One region of the Bacillus cereus group sp. RP43 genome, then DNA from elsewhere that is predicted to be linked to it. Evidence: a T-box and tRNA genes for the amino acid it is inferred to sense, from the RefSeq annotation. Region 1 holds a T-box; the other regions hold tRNA genes.

Region 1 (3,245 bases):
TGCCACGGTCTATTTGGAAAAATTTCTGGTAAATTGTAATCGATATTTGCTCTTCCAGTAACAGGCCATAGAAGGGCTGCTGTCGTTAAATTTGCTTTGCGTGCTTCATCATATAAAGTTGTTCCTTTAATGGACTTTCGATACCAATGCCAATCTGGTGACTCACGTCCTGGTTGAAGTAATGTATTGCTGACAACGCCATGCTTATTAGGATAATTACCGGTTACGATTGTTGAGTGGCTTGGATATGTTACAGAAGGATAAATTGGCTCCACTTTTTTCGCAATCGCGCCCTTTTTTATTAAAGTTTGGAAATTAGGTAGTTTTTGTAATATAGGAAAATCTAAAGCTGATAAGCAGTCGAAAGATAAAATAATGACGTGATTTGTTAATGCTTTATCCATAAAGTTTCCCTCCTGATTATATAAAACCTATTCTTATATATTACTATTAATACCTGGTAATAAAAATATATTTTTGAATAAAATTCTATTGTTTATTTTCAGAAAAATTAAACATATAATAAGTATAAGGGAATGAATGGAAGGAGGGAATACTGTGGATTGGTTAGATGGATTTGGTATCTTTTACATCATTGGTGGAGTCACGATTCTCCTTGTATTTTTTATGTCATATTTACTAAAGAAACGTTTTCCAGACAAACAGTTTGATATTATATTTGCACTTAGTTTAGTACTTCTTTGTTTAGCTTTCTTTCCTGTAACAATGATTGCTATTGGTGGATGGGAAGGAATGGGATATGGATTTATTTGTTTCTTCGTTTTAATTGGTACACTTATTGGTATGGTTGCTCATCAACTTGTAAAAATAGTTCGGAAAAGTTATGTATAAAACAGTAAGAATTGAAAAGAATGTATAAAAAAAAGAAAATTCACTCTTGTTTTGGAGTGGAATTTATATTATGATATTCAACAAATTTATTTCGTTATAACGATGAAAAAGGAATAGTACATGTCTTACCTTTTTGCAGAGAGAGAATCCTTTTGGCTGGAAGATTCTTAAAAGACGATATGGAACCTACCTTTGAGTTCTGCATATGCAGCGGGAAATTCCCGTTATCAAAAAGAGAGTATACTCAATTTTTTTGTGTATGAATCAGGGTGGTAACGCCGACAAAGCTCGGTCCCTATTTGGGGACGCGGGCTTTTTCTATTTTCTAAAGGAGGAAGAATGACTATGGTAAAAGAACAAGTACAAGCCATTACGAAGATGGAAGAAGACTTTGCTCAGTGGTATACCGATATTGTAAAAAAAGCGGAGCTTGTTGATTATTCAAGTGTGAAAGGTTGTATGATTTTACGTCCATACGGTTATGCATTATGGGAAAATATGCAGAAAGTGATGGATGAAAAATTAAAAGAATCTGGTCATGAAAATGTGTACATGCCAATGTTTATTCCAGAGAGTTTATTACAAAAAGAGAAAGATCATGTTGAAGGATTTGCTCCTGAAGTAGCATGGGTTACGCATGGCGGGGATGAAAAGTTAGCGGAAAGACTTTGTGTACGTCCTACATCTGAAACTTTATTCTGTGAGCATTTCTCAAAGATTGTTCAATCATATAATGATTTGCCAAAGTTATATAATCAGTGGTGTTCAGTAGTTCGTTGGGAAAAGACAACGAGACCATTCCTTCGTACAACTGAATTTTTATGGCAAGAAGGTCATACGATTCATGAAACGGCAGAAGAATCGCAAGCTGAAACGTTAAATATTTTAAACCTATATGCTTCTTTCTGTGAAGATTACTTAGCAATACCAGTCATTAAAGGACAAAAAACAGAAAAAGAAAAGTTTGCAGGAGCGAAGGCAACTTATACGATTGAAAGTTTAATGCATGATGGAAAAGCACTTCAAACAGGAACATCTCATAACTTTGGAACGAATTTCTCTGAAGCATTTGATATTAAGTTTTTAGATCGTAACGGTAAGTGGCGATATGTACACCAAACTTCGTGGGGTGTATCAACGAGAATGATAGGTGGACTTATTATGGTCCATAGCGATAATAACGGACTTGTAATGCCGCCAAAAGTCGCTCCAGTACAAGTTGTTATTGTACCTATTGCTCAGCATAAAGAAGGTGTGTTAGAAAAAGCAACAGAGTTACAAGGACGTATTCAGAAGGTTGCGCGTGTGAAAATAGATGCTAGCAATAAAACACCGGGCTGGAAATTTAATGAGTATGAAATGAAGGGTGTTCCAATTAGATTAGAAGTTGGTCCAAAGGATATTGAAAAGAATCAAGTTGTACTTGTAAGGCGAGATACGAAAGAAAAAGAGTTTATAGCAATGGATCAATTAGAAGAACTTATTCCATCATTACTTGAGGAAATTCATCATTCTTTATTTAATAAAGCAAAAGTATTTCGCGATGAGAATACGTATAGTGTGACGAATTTCGAAGAGATGAAAAAAGCAGCTGATGAAAAGCAAGGGTTTATTAAGGCGATGTGGTGTGGAGAACTAGCTTGTGAAGAGAAACTAAAAGAAGAAGTTGGAGTATCTTCACGCTGTATGCCTTTTGAACAAGAACATTTAGCTGACGAATGTATTTACTGTAGTAAAGAAGCAAAGCACATGGTCTATTGGGGAAAAGCATATTAATACTCTTTCTGATAGATGCCAAAAGGACTTTGGGTTGCATAATAAAATGCAATCCAAAGTCCTTTTTAGTTTTATATTGGTTTCATGTATTTTTTAGATGGAAGGATGTTGGTCTTTATTTTGCATTTTTACGGCGAATAAACAATAACATACCAATTAGGAATGTTGAAAGTCCCATTAAAATAGATGCAGGATAATGTGTTGCAGTATTAGGTAACTTATCGCCTTGTTTTACTGAATTATCTTTTGCTTTGCCATTTTGAGAGCCATTGTCACCTTGAGAACTGCTATCGCCTTTAACACGGTTGCCTCCCTGAGAGCCATTGCCACCTTGAGAACTGCTGTCGCCTTTAACGCGGTTGCCTCCCTGAGAGCCACTGCCGCCAGAACCACTGCCACCAGAACCGTTGCCGCCAGAACCACTGCCACCAGAGCCGTTGTCACCAGAGCCGTTGCCGCCAGAACCATTGCCACCAGAACCATTGCCACCAGAACCGTCGCCACCAGAACCACTGCCACCAGAGCCGTTGCCGCCAGAACCATTGCCACCAGAACCGTCGCCACCAGAACCGTTGCCGCCAGAACCACTGCCACCAGAACCACTGCCACCAGAACCG
Region 2 (3,245 bases), 180 kb from region 1:
GAACATACATTTAAACTTGAGAGATAGTTCTCTCAAAACTGAACGAAACGAAACAAGTCAACGTTTATTGATGAACTGCGTTCATCAATTCTCCATAGAAAGGAGGTGATCCAGCCGCACCTTCCGATACGGCTACCTTGTTACGACTTCACCCCAATCATCTGTCCCACCTTAGGCGGCTGGCTCCATAAAGGTTACCCCACCGACTTCGGGTGTTACAAACTCTCGTGGTGTGACGGGCGGTGTGTACAAGGCCCGGGAACGTATTCACCGCGGCATGCTGATCCGCGATTACTAGCGATTCCAGCTTCATGTAGGCGAGTTGCAGCCTACAATCCGAACTGAGAACGGTTTTATGAGATTAGCTCCACCTCGCGGTCTTGCAGCTCTTTGTACCGTCCATTGTAGCACGTGTGTAGCCCAGGTCATAAGGGGCATGATGATTTGACGTCATCCCCACCTTCCTCCGGTTTGTCACCGGCAGTCACCTTAGAGTGCCCAACTTAATGATGGCAACTAAGATCAAGGGTTGCGCTCGTTGCGGGACTTAACCCAACATCTCACGACACGAGCTGACGACAACCATGCACCACCTGTCACTCTGCTCCCGAAGGAGAAGTCCTATCTCTAGGATTTTCAGAGGATGTCAAGACCTGGTAAGGTTCTTCGCGTTGCTTCGAATTAAACCACATGCTCCACCGCTTGTGCGGGCCCCCGTCAATTCCTTTGAGTTTCAGCCTTGCGGCCGTACTCCCCAGGCGGAGTGCTTAATGCGTTAACTTCAGCACTAAAGGGCGGAAACCCTCTAACACTTAGCACTCATCGTTTACGGCGTGGACTACCAGGGTATCTAATCCTGTTTGCTCCCCACGCTTTCGCGCCTCAGTGTCAGTTACAGACCAGAAAGTCGCCTTCGCCACTGGTGTTCCTCCATATCTCTACGCATTTCACCGCTACACATGGAATTCCACTTTCCTCTTCTGCACTCAAGTCTCCCAGTTTCCAATGACCCTCCACGGTTGAGCCGTGGGCTTTCACATCAGACTTAAGAAACCACCTGCGCGCGCTTTACGCCCAATAATTCCGGATAACGCTTGCCACCTACGTATTACCGCGGCTGCTGGCACGTAGTTAGCCGTGGCTTTCTGGTTAGGTACCGTCAAGGTGCCAGCTTATTCAACTAGCACTTGTTCTTCCCTAACAACAGAGTTTTACGACCCGAAAGCCTTCATCACTCACGCGGCGTTGCTCCGTCAGACTTTCGTCCATTGCGGAAGATTCCCTACTGCTGCCTCCCGTAGGAGTCTGGGCCGTGTCTCAGTCCCAGTGTGGCCGATCACCCTCTCAGGTCGGCTACGCATCGTTGCCTTGGTGAGCCGTTACCTCACCAACTAGCTAATGCGACGCGGGTCCATCCATAAGTGACAGCCGAAGCCGCCTTTCAATTTCGAACCATGCAGTTCAAAATATTATCCGGTATTAGCCCCGGTTTCCCGGAGTTATCCCAGTCTTATGGGCAGGTTACCCACGTGTTACTCACCCGTCCGCCGCTAACTTCATAAGAGCAAGCTCTTAATCCATTCGCTCGACTTGCATGTATTAGGCACGCCGCCAGCGTTCATCCTGAGCCAGGATCAAACTCTCCAATAAAGTTAGTTTGTCTAGCATCTAAAAATAAAAATTGACGTTCACGTTGTTTGTTTCGTTCAGTTTTCAAAGAACTAAAAGCGGGTGAAGAGAATCGAACTCTCGACCAGAGCTTGGAAGGCTCTTGTTTTACCACTAAACTACACCCGCGTGGTCGGGAAGACAGGATTTGAACCTGCGACCCCCTGGTCCCAAACCAGGTGCTCTACCAAGCTGAGCCACTTCCCGTTATGGCGCGCCCGAGAGGAGTCGAACCCCTAACCTCTTGATCCGTAGTCAAACGCTCTATCCAATTGAGCTACGGGCGCTTATTCATGATGTTTTTTCGTCGTTGTATTTTGGCGACTCAATTATCTTATCATACTACATTTTCAAATACAAGTACTTTTTTAAAAAGATTTTTTGATGCGGCCGAGAGGACTTGAACCTCCACGGGGTTTCCCCCACTAGGCCCTCAACCTAGCGCGTCTGCCGTTCCGCCACGACCGCGCGGAAAAAACAAAAGTGAGCCATGAAGGATTCGAACCTTCGACCCTCTGATTAAAAGTCAGATGCTCTACCAACTGAGCTAATGGCTCGTAAATGGCTGGGCTAGCTGGATTCGAACCAGCGCATGACGGAGTCAAAGTCCGTTGCCTTACCGCTTGGCTATAGCCCATCGAAATAGTTATCTTCTTTTCAAAGACAAATGTTATTGTACCATAATGACCAATAAAAAACAACTGCTATATAGCAGAAGTTAAAATGGCGGTCCCGACCGGGGTCGAACCGGCGATCTCCTGCGTGACAGGCAGGCATGTTAACCACTACACCACGGGACCATTTGGTTGCGGGGACAGGATTTGAACCTGCGACCTTCGGGTTATGAGCCCGACGAGCTACCGTACTGCTCCACCCCGCGATAATATTATTTATATAATTTATATGGTGGAGGATGACGGGATCGAACCGCCGACCCCCTGCTTGTAAGGCAGGTGCTCTCCCAGCTGAGCTAATCCTCCGAAGTGGTGACCCGTACGGGATTCGAACCCGTGTTACCGCCGTGAAAGGGCGGTGTCTTAACCACTTGACCAACGGGCCAATATATATGGCAGAGAAGAAGGGATTCGAACCCTCGCACCGCGTTAGCGATCTACTCCCTTAGCAGGGGAGCCCCTTGAGCCACTTGGGTACTTCTCTGTATATGGCTCCGCAGGTAGGACTCGAACCTACGACCGATCGGTTAACAGCCGATAGCTCTACCACTGAGCTACTGCGGAATAATAAAGACAATTTGTATCTTATAAAATTTCTCATCGTAAGTCAAGAAGTTTTTTTACAACGTCTTGCGCAAACGGGACATGTTTATAATATACTGGATTGCGTTTTCACTGTCAAGATGTTTTCACTACCAGTTTTAGTTGTCCTTTGCACTTTCCACATACATATCTTTGTGTATTTATTTTACGTCTTCTTACATATTGAAACGAACAACCTATACATTCATACGTATAAACTTTCGTTTCCTCCTCACTAATCATTCGTTTACAAAAACGTGGTGCACCTACTTTCTTTAATAACTCACGAAAATCTCTATCTCGGTGCTTATACCCTTTTCC
Region 3 (3,245 bases), 4.2 Mb from region 1:
AGTAATCGGCGTGATTGTTGCGAGCTTGCTTCTCGCAACTAGTCTACCAATTTTGGGGTTAGTTATAAGTATCGGGCTATTCGCAGGTGTTCGACCTCTTCTAAAGGTTCGAAATTATCTTGTATACTCTGCAACCATGATCCCGCTCATTATTTTGATCATGGAGGCCGGCAAGCCGTTTCAGTTTATCATTCTGTTCGACCGTGTATTTGCAACCCTTATCGGTGCAGTCATCGTGATTGCAGTGAACTTGATATTCAGTAGAGCGATGGCGAAATTAGTGTAAAAGTGGTTATCTAGCGAAAGATGCTTTAATATTTCGGGTATCCAATCGCTTATTTTCAACGAATTCGTATTTTAGATGCAACGATTTTCCAAGTGCCAAAGCATTTAGCTAGTGTGTACCCAGGGGCAGGTGGTTGCGCCCAAACAGCGGGCATAAAAATTCAATTAGAATATGCTTTACATAGTGGACAGTTTTTAAATGTTCAAATAGAGTCCTGAGCTTAAAAGACGTGTACGGGTTGGTTTAAATAAAGGCGAAGCACAACATGCACTTGCTCGAGCTGTATTCAAAAAAAAAGCAGACTATCCAAAGTCTACTTTTACACAACAAAAAAGAGATAGCAGATTATGCTATCTCTTTTAGTATGACCCGTACGGGATTCGAACCCGTGTTACCGCCGTGAAAGGGCGGTGTCTTAACCACTTGACCAACGGGCCAAAATCTGGCAGAGAAGAAGGGATTCGAACCCTCGCACCGCGTTCGCGATCTACTCCCTTAGCAGGGGAGCCCCTTGAGCCACTTGGGTACTTCTCTATAATATGGCTCCGCAGGTAGGACTCGAACCTACGACCGATCGGTTAACAGCCGATAGCTCTACCACTGAGCTACTGCGGAATAATTATGGTGGGCCTAAATGGACTCGAACCATCGACCTCACGCTTATCAGGCGTGCGCTCTAACCAGCTGAGCTATAGGCCCATAAAAAGCGGGTGAAGAGAATCGAACTCTCGACCAGAGCTTGGAAGGCTCTTGTTTTACCACTAAACTACACCCGCATTAAATTAAAAATGGTGAGCCATGAAGGATTCGAACCTTCGACCCTCTGATTAAAAGTCAGATGCTCTACCAACTGAGCTAATGGCTCATTTTGAAAGTGGTGCCGGCTAGAGGACTTGAACCCCCAACCTACTGATTACAAGTCAGTTGCTCTACCAATTGAGCTAAGCCGGCTTGCGATTTCAAAATGGTGGCTCGGGACGGAATCGAACCGCCGACACGAGGATTTTCAGTCCTCTGCTCTACCGACTGAGCTACCGAGCCTTTATGTAAAAAAAATGGCGGTCCCGACCGGGGTCGAACCGGCGATCTCCTGCGTGACAGGCAGGCATGTTAACCACTACACCACGGGACCATTTGGTTGCGGGGACAGGATTTGAACCTGCGACCTTCGGGTTATGAGCCCGACGAGCTACCGTACTGCTCCACCCCGCGATGATATAATATTTAATTTAGAAAAAATGGAGGAGGTAGAGGGATTCGAACCCCCGCGCGACTCTCGCCGCCTGTCGGTTTTCAAGACCGATCCCTTCAGCCGAACTTGGGTATACCTCCGAGATATGAACTTTGAGTGGTGGACCTTGTAGGACTCGAACCTACGACCGGACGGTTATGAGCCGTCTGCTCTAACCAGCTGAGCTAAAGGTCCTTTATGGTAGCGGCGGAGGGGATCGAACCCCCGACCTCACGGGTATGAACCGTACGCTCTAGCCAGCTGAGCTACACCGCCATAAGTTATATTCAAATAAGTGGAGCCTAGCGGGATCGAACCGCTGACCTCCTGCGTGCAAGGCAGGCGCTCTCCCAGCTGAGCTAAGGCCCCATATGTTGAAATATCGGGAAGACAGGATTTGAACCTGCGACCCCCTGGTCCCAAACCAGGTGCTCTACCAAGCTGAGCCACTTCCCGTTAATAAAAACGCGCCCGAGAGGAGTCGAACCCCTAACCTCTTGATCCGTAGTCAAACGCTCTATCCAATTGAGCTACGGGCGCATATGGTGCCGAGGGCGGGGGTCGAACCCGCACGGTGGTCACCCACCGCAGGATTTTAAGTCCTGTGCGTCTGCCTGTTCCGCCACCCCGGCATGTCATATTGAAAATTGGAGCGGAAGACGGGATTCGAACCCGCGACCCCAACCTTGGCAAGGTTGTATTCTACCACTGAACTACTTCCGCAAGACATGTATGAGTTATTTTATTAAAAGTGCGGGTGAAGGGAGTCGAACCCCCACGCCAAAGGCGCCAGATCCTAAGTCTGGTGCGTCTGCCAATTCCGCCACACCCGCATATTATAATTTTAAAAGAAAAAATGGGGCGACTGATGGGAATTGAACCCACGAGTGCCGGAGCCACAATCCGGTGCGTTAACCACTTCGCCACAACCGCCATGATTTTCTGGTGCCGACTAGAGGACTTGAACCCCCAACCTACTGATTACAAGTCAGTTGCTCTACCAATTGAGCTAAGTCGGCTAGAATGGTGGAGGATGACGGGATCGAACCGCCGACCCCCTGCTTGTAAGGCAGGTGCTCTCCCAGCTGAGCTAATCCTCCGAATTGCCTGGCAACGTCCTACTCTCACAGGGACAAGGTCCCAACTACCATCGGCGCTAGAGAGCTTAACTTCCGTGTTCGGTATGGGAACGGGTGTGACCTCTCTGCCATCATTACCAGACTGTATTCATTTAAGACAAGAATCATCATAACTCATTCGACATTTAAAGTCAACAAGTTTTTTATATTCTTTCAAAACTAGATAACATCGCTTCATATTATATGGTTAAGTCCTCGATCTATTAGTATTCGTCAGCTCCACATGTCACCACGCTTCCACCTCGAACCTATCAACCTGATCATCTTTCAGGGATCTTACTAGCTTACGCTATGGGAAATCTCATCTTGAGGGGGGCTTCATGCTTAGATGCTTTCAGCACTTATCCCTTCCGCACATAGCTACCCAGCTATGCCCTTGGCAGAACAACTGGTACACCAGCGGTGCGTCCATCCCGGTCCTCTCGTACTAAGGACAGCTCCTCTCAAATTTCCTACGCCCACGACGGATAGGGACCGAACTGTCTCACGACGTTCTGAACCCAGCTCGCGTACCGCTTTAATGGGCGAACAGCCCAACCCTTGGGACCGACTACAGCCCCAGGATGCGATGAGCCGACATCGAGGTGCC

What was found. The T-box of region 1 lies ahead of proS (proline--tRNA ligase). A T-box ahead of a tRNA ligase gene usually reads a tRNA of that ligase, here a tRNA-Pro.
Region 2: it encodes a tRNA-Pro, which carries the amino acid that the T-box ahead of proS (proline--tRNA ligase) is inferred to sense. The anticodon was not compared.
Region 3: it encodes a tRNA-Pro, which carries the amino acid that the T-box ahead of proS (proline--tRNA ligase) is inferred to sense. The anticodon was not compared.

The regions. Positions count from the first base shown of each region.
Region 1 is NZ_JARVHQ010000001.1:4,724,235-4,727,479, reverse strand. It holds gene QCI75_RS24575 (alkaline phosphatase family protein) at 1-404, opposite strand, end outside; gene QCI75_RS24570 (YesK-like family protein) at 559-852, shown strand; T-box leader at 946-1,152, shown strand; gene proS (proline--tRNA ligase) at 1,198-2,628, shown strand; gene QCI75_RS24560 (LPXTG cell wall anchor domain-containing protein) at 2,744-3,245, opposite strand, start outside.
Region 2 is NZ_JARVHQ010000001.1:4,903,352-4,906,596, forward strand. It holds rRNA gene QCI75_RS25335 (16S ribosomal RNA) at 99-1,650, opposite strand; tRNA gene QCI75_RS25340 (tRNA-Gly) at 1,727-1,797, opposite strand; tRNA gene QCI75_RS25345 (tRNA-Pro) at 1,799-1,875, opposite strand; tRNA gene QCI75_RS25350 (tRNA-Arg) at 1,879-1,955, opposite strand; tRNA gene QCI75_RS25355 (tRNA-Leu) at 2,054-2,136, opposite strand; tRNA gene QCI75_RS25360 (tRNA-Lys) at 2,153-2,225, opposite strand; tRNA gene QCI75_RS25365 (tRNA-Gln) at 2,231-2,305, opposite strand; tRNA gene QCI75_RS25370 (tRNA-Asp) at 2,393-2,468, opposite strand; tRNA gene QCI75_RS25375 (tRNA-Met) at 2,472-2,548, opposite strand; tRNA gene QCI75_RS25380 (tRNA-Val) at 2,573-2,648, opposite strand; tRNA gene QCI75_RS25385 (tRNA-Glu) at 2,653-2,727, opposite strand; tRNA gene QCI75_RS25390 (tRNA-Ser) at 2,736-2,826, opposite strand; tRNA gene QCI75_RS25395 (tRNA-Asn) at 2,832-2,906, opposite strand; gene QCI75_RS25400 (SprT family protein) at 3,021-3,245, opposite strand, start outside.
Region 3 is NZ_JARVHQ010000001.1:557,611-560,855, reverse strand. It holds gene QCI75_RS02945 (FUSC family protein) at 1-286, shown strand, start outside; partial or broken gene QCI75_RS02940 (transposase) at 331-495, shown strand; partial or broken gene QCI75_RS30505 (hypothetical protein) at 497-575, shown strand; tRNA gene QCI75_RS02930 (tRNA-Glu) at 652-723, opposite strand; tRNA gene QCI75_RS02925 (tRNA-Ser) at 730-820, opposite strand; tRNA gene QCI75_RS02920 (tRNA-Asn) at 827-901, opposite strand; tRNA gene QCI75_RS02915 (tRNA-Ile) at 909-985, opposite strand; tRNA gene QCI75_RS02910 (tRNA-Gly) at 992-1,062, opposite strand; tRNA gene QCI75_RS02905 (tRNA-Lys) at 1,076-1,151, opposite strand; tRNA gene QCI75_RS02900 (tRNA-Thr) at 1,162-1,237, opposite strand; tRNA gene QCI75_RS02895 (tRNA-Phe) at 1,252-1,327, opposite strand; tRNA gene QCI75_RS02890 (tRNA-Asp) at 1,343-1,418, opposite strand; tRNA gene QCI75_RS02885 (tRNA-Met) at 1,422-1,498, opposite strand; tRNA gene QCI75_RS02880 (tRNA-Ser) at 1,526-1,618, opposite strand; tRNA gene QCI75_RS02875 (tRNA-Ile) at 1,636-1,712, opposite strand; tRNA gene QCI75_RS02870 (tRNA-Met) at 1,717-1,793, opposite strand; tRNA gene QCI75_RS02865 (tRNA-Ala) at 1,814-1,886, opposite strand; tRNA gene QCI75_RS02860 (tRNA-Pro) at 1,900-1,973, opposite strand; tRNA gene QCI75_RS02855 (tRNA-Arg) at 1,984-2,057, opposite strand; tRNA gene QCI75_RS02850 (tRNA-Leu) at 2,061-2,149, opposite strand; tRNA gene QCI75_RS02845 (tRNA-Gly) at 2,166-2,240, opposite strand; tRNA gene QCI75_RS02840 (tRNA-Leu) at 2,270-2,350, opposite strand; tRNA gene QCI75_RS02835 (tRNA-His) at 2,375-2,450, opposite strand; tRNA gene QCI75_RS02830 (tRNA-Thr) at 2,461-2,536, opposite strand; tRNA gene QCI75_RS02825 (tRNA-Val) at 2,542-2,617, opposite strand; rRNA gene rrf (5S ribosomal RNA) at 2,623-2,738, opposite strand; rRNA gene QCI75_RS02815 (23S ribosomal RNA) at 2,840-3,245, opposite strand, start outside.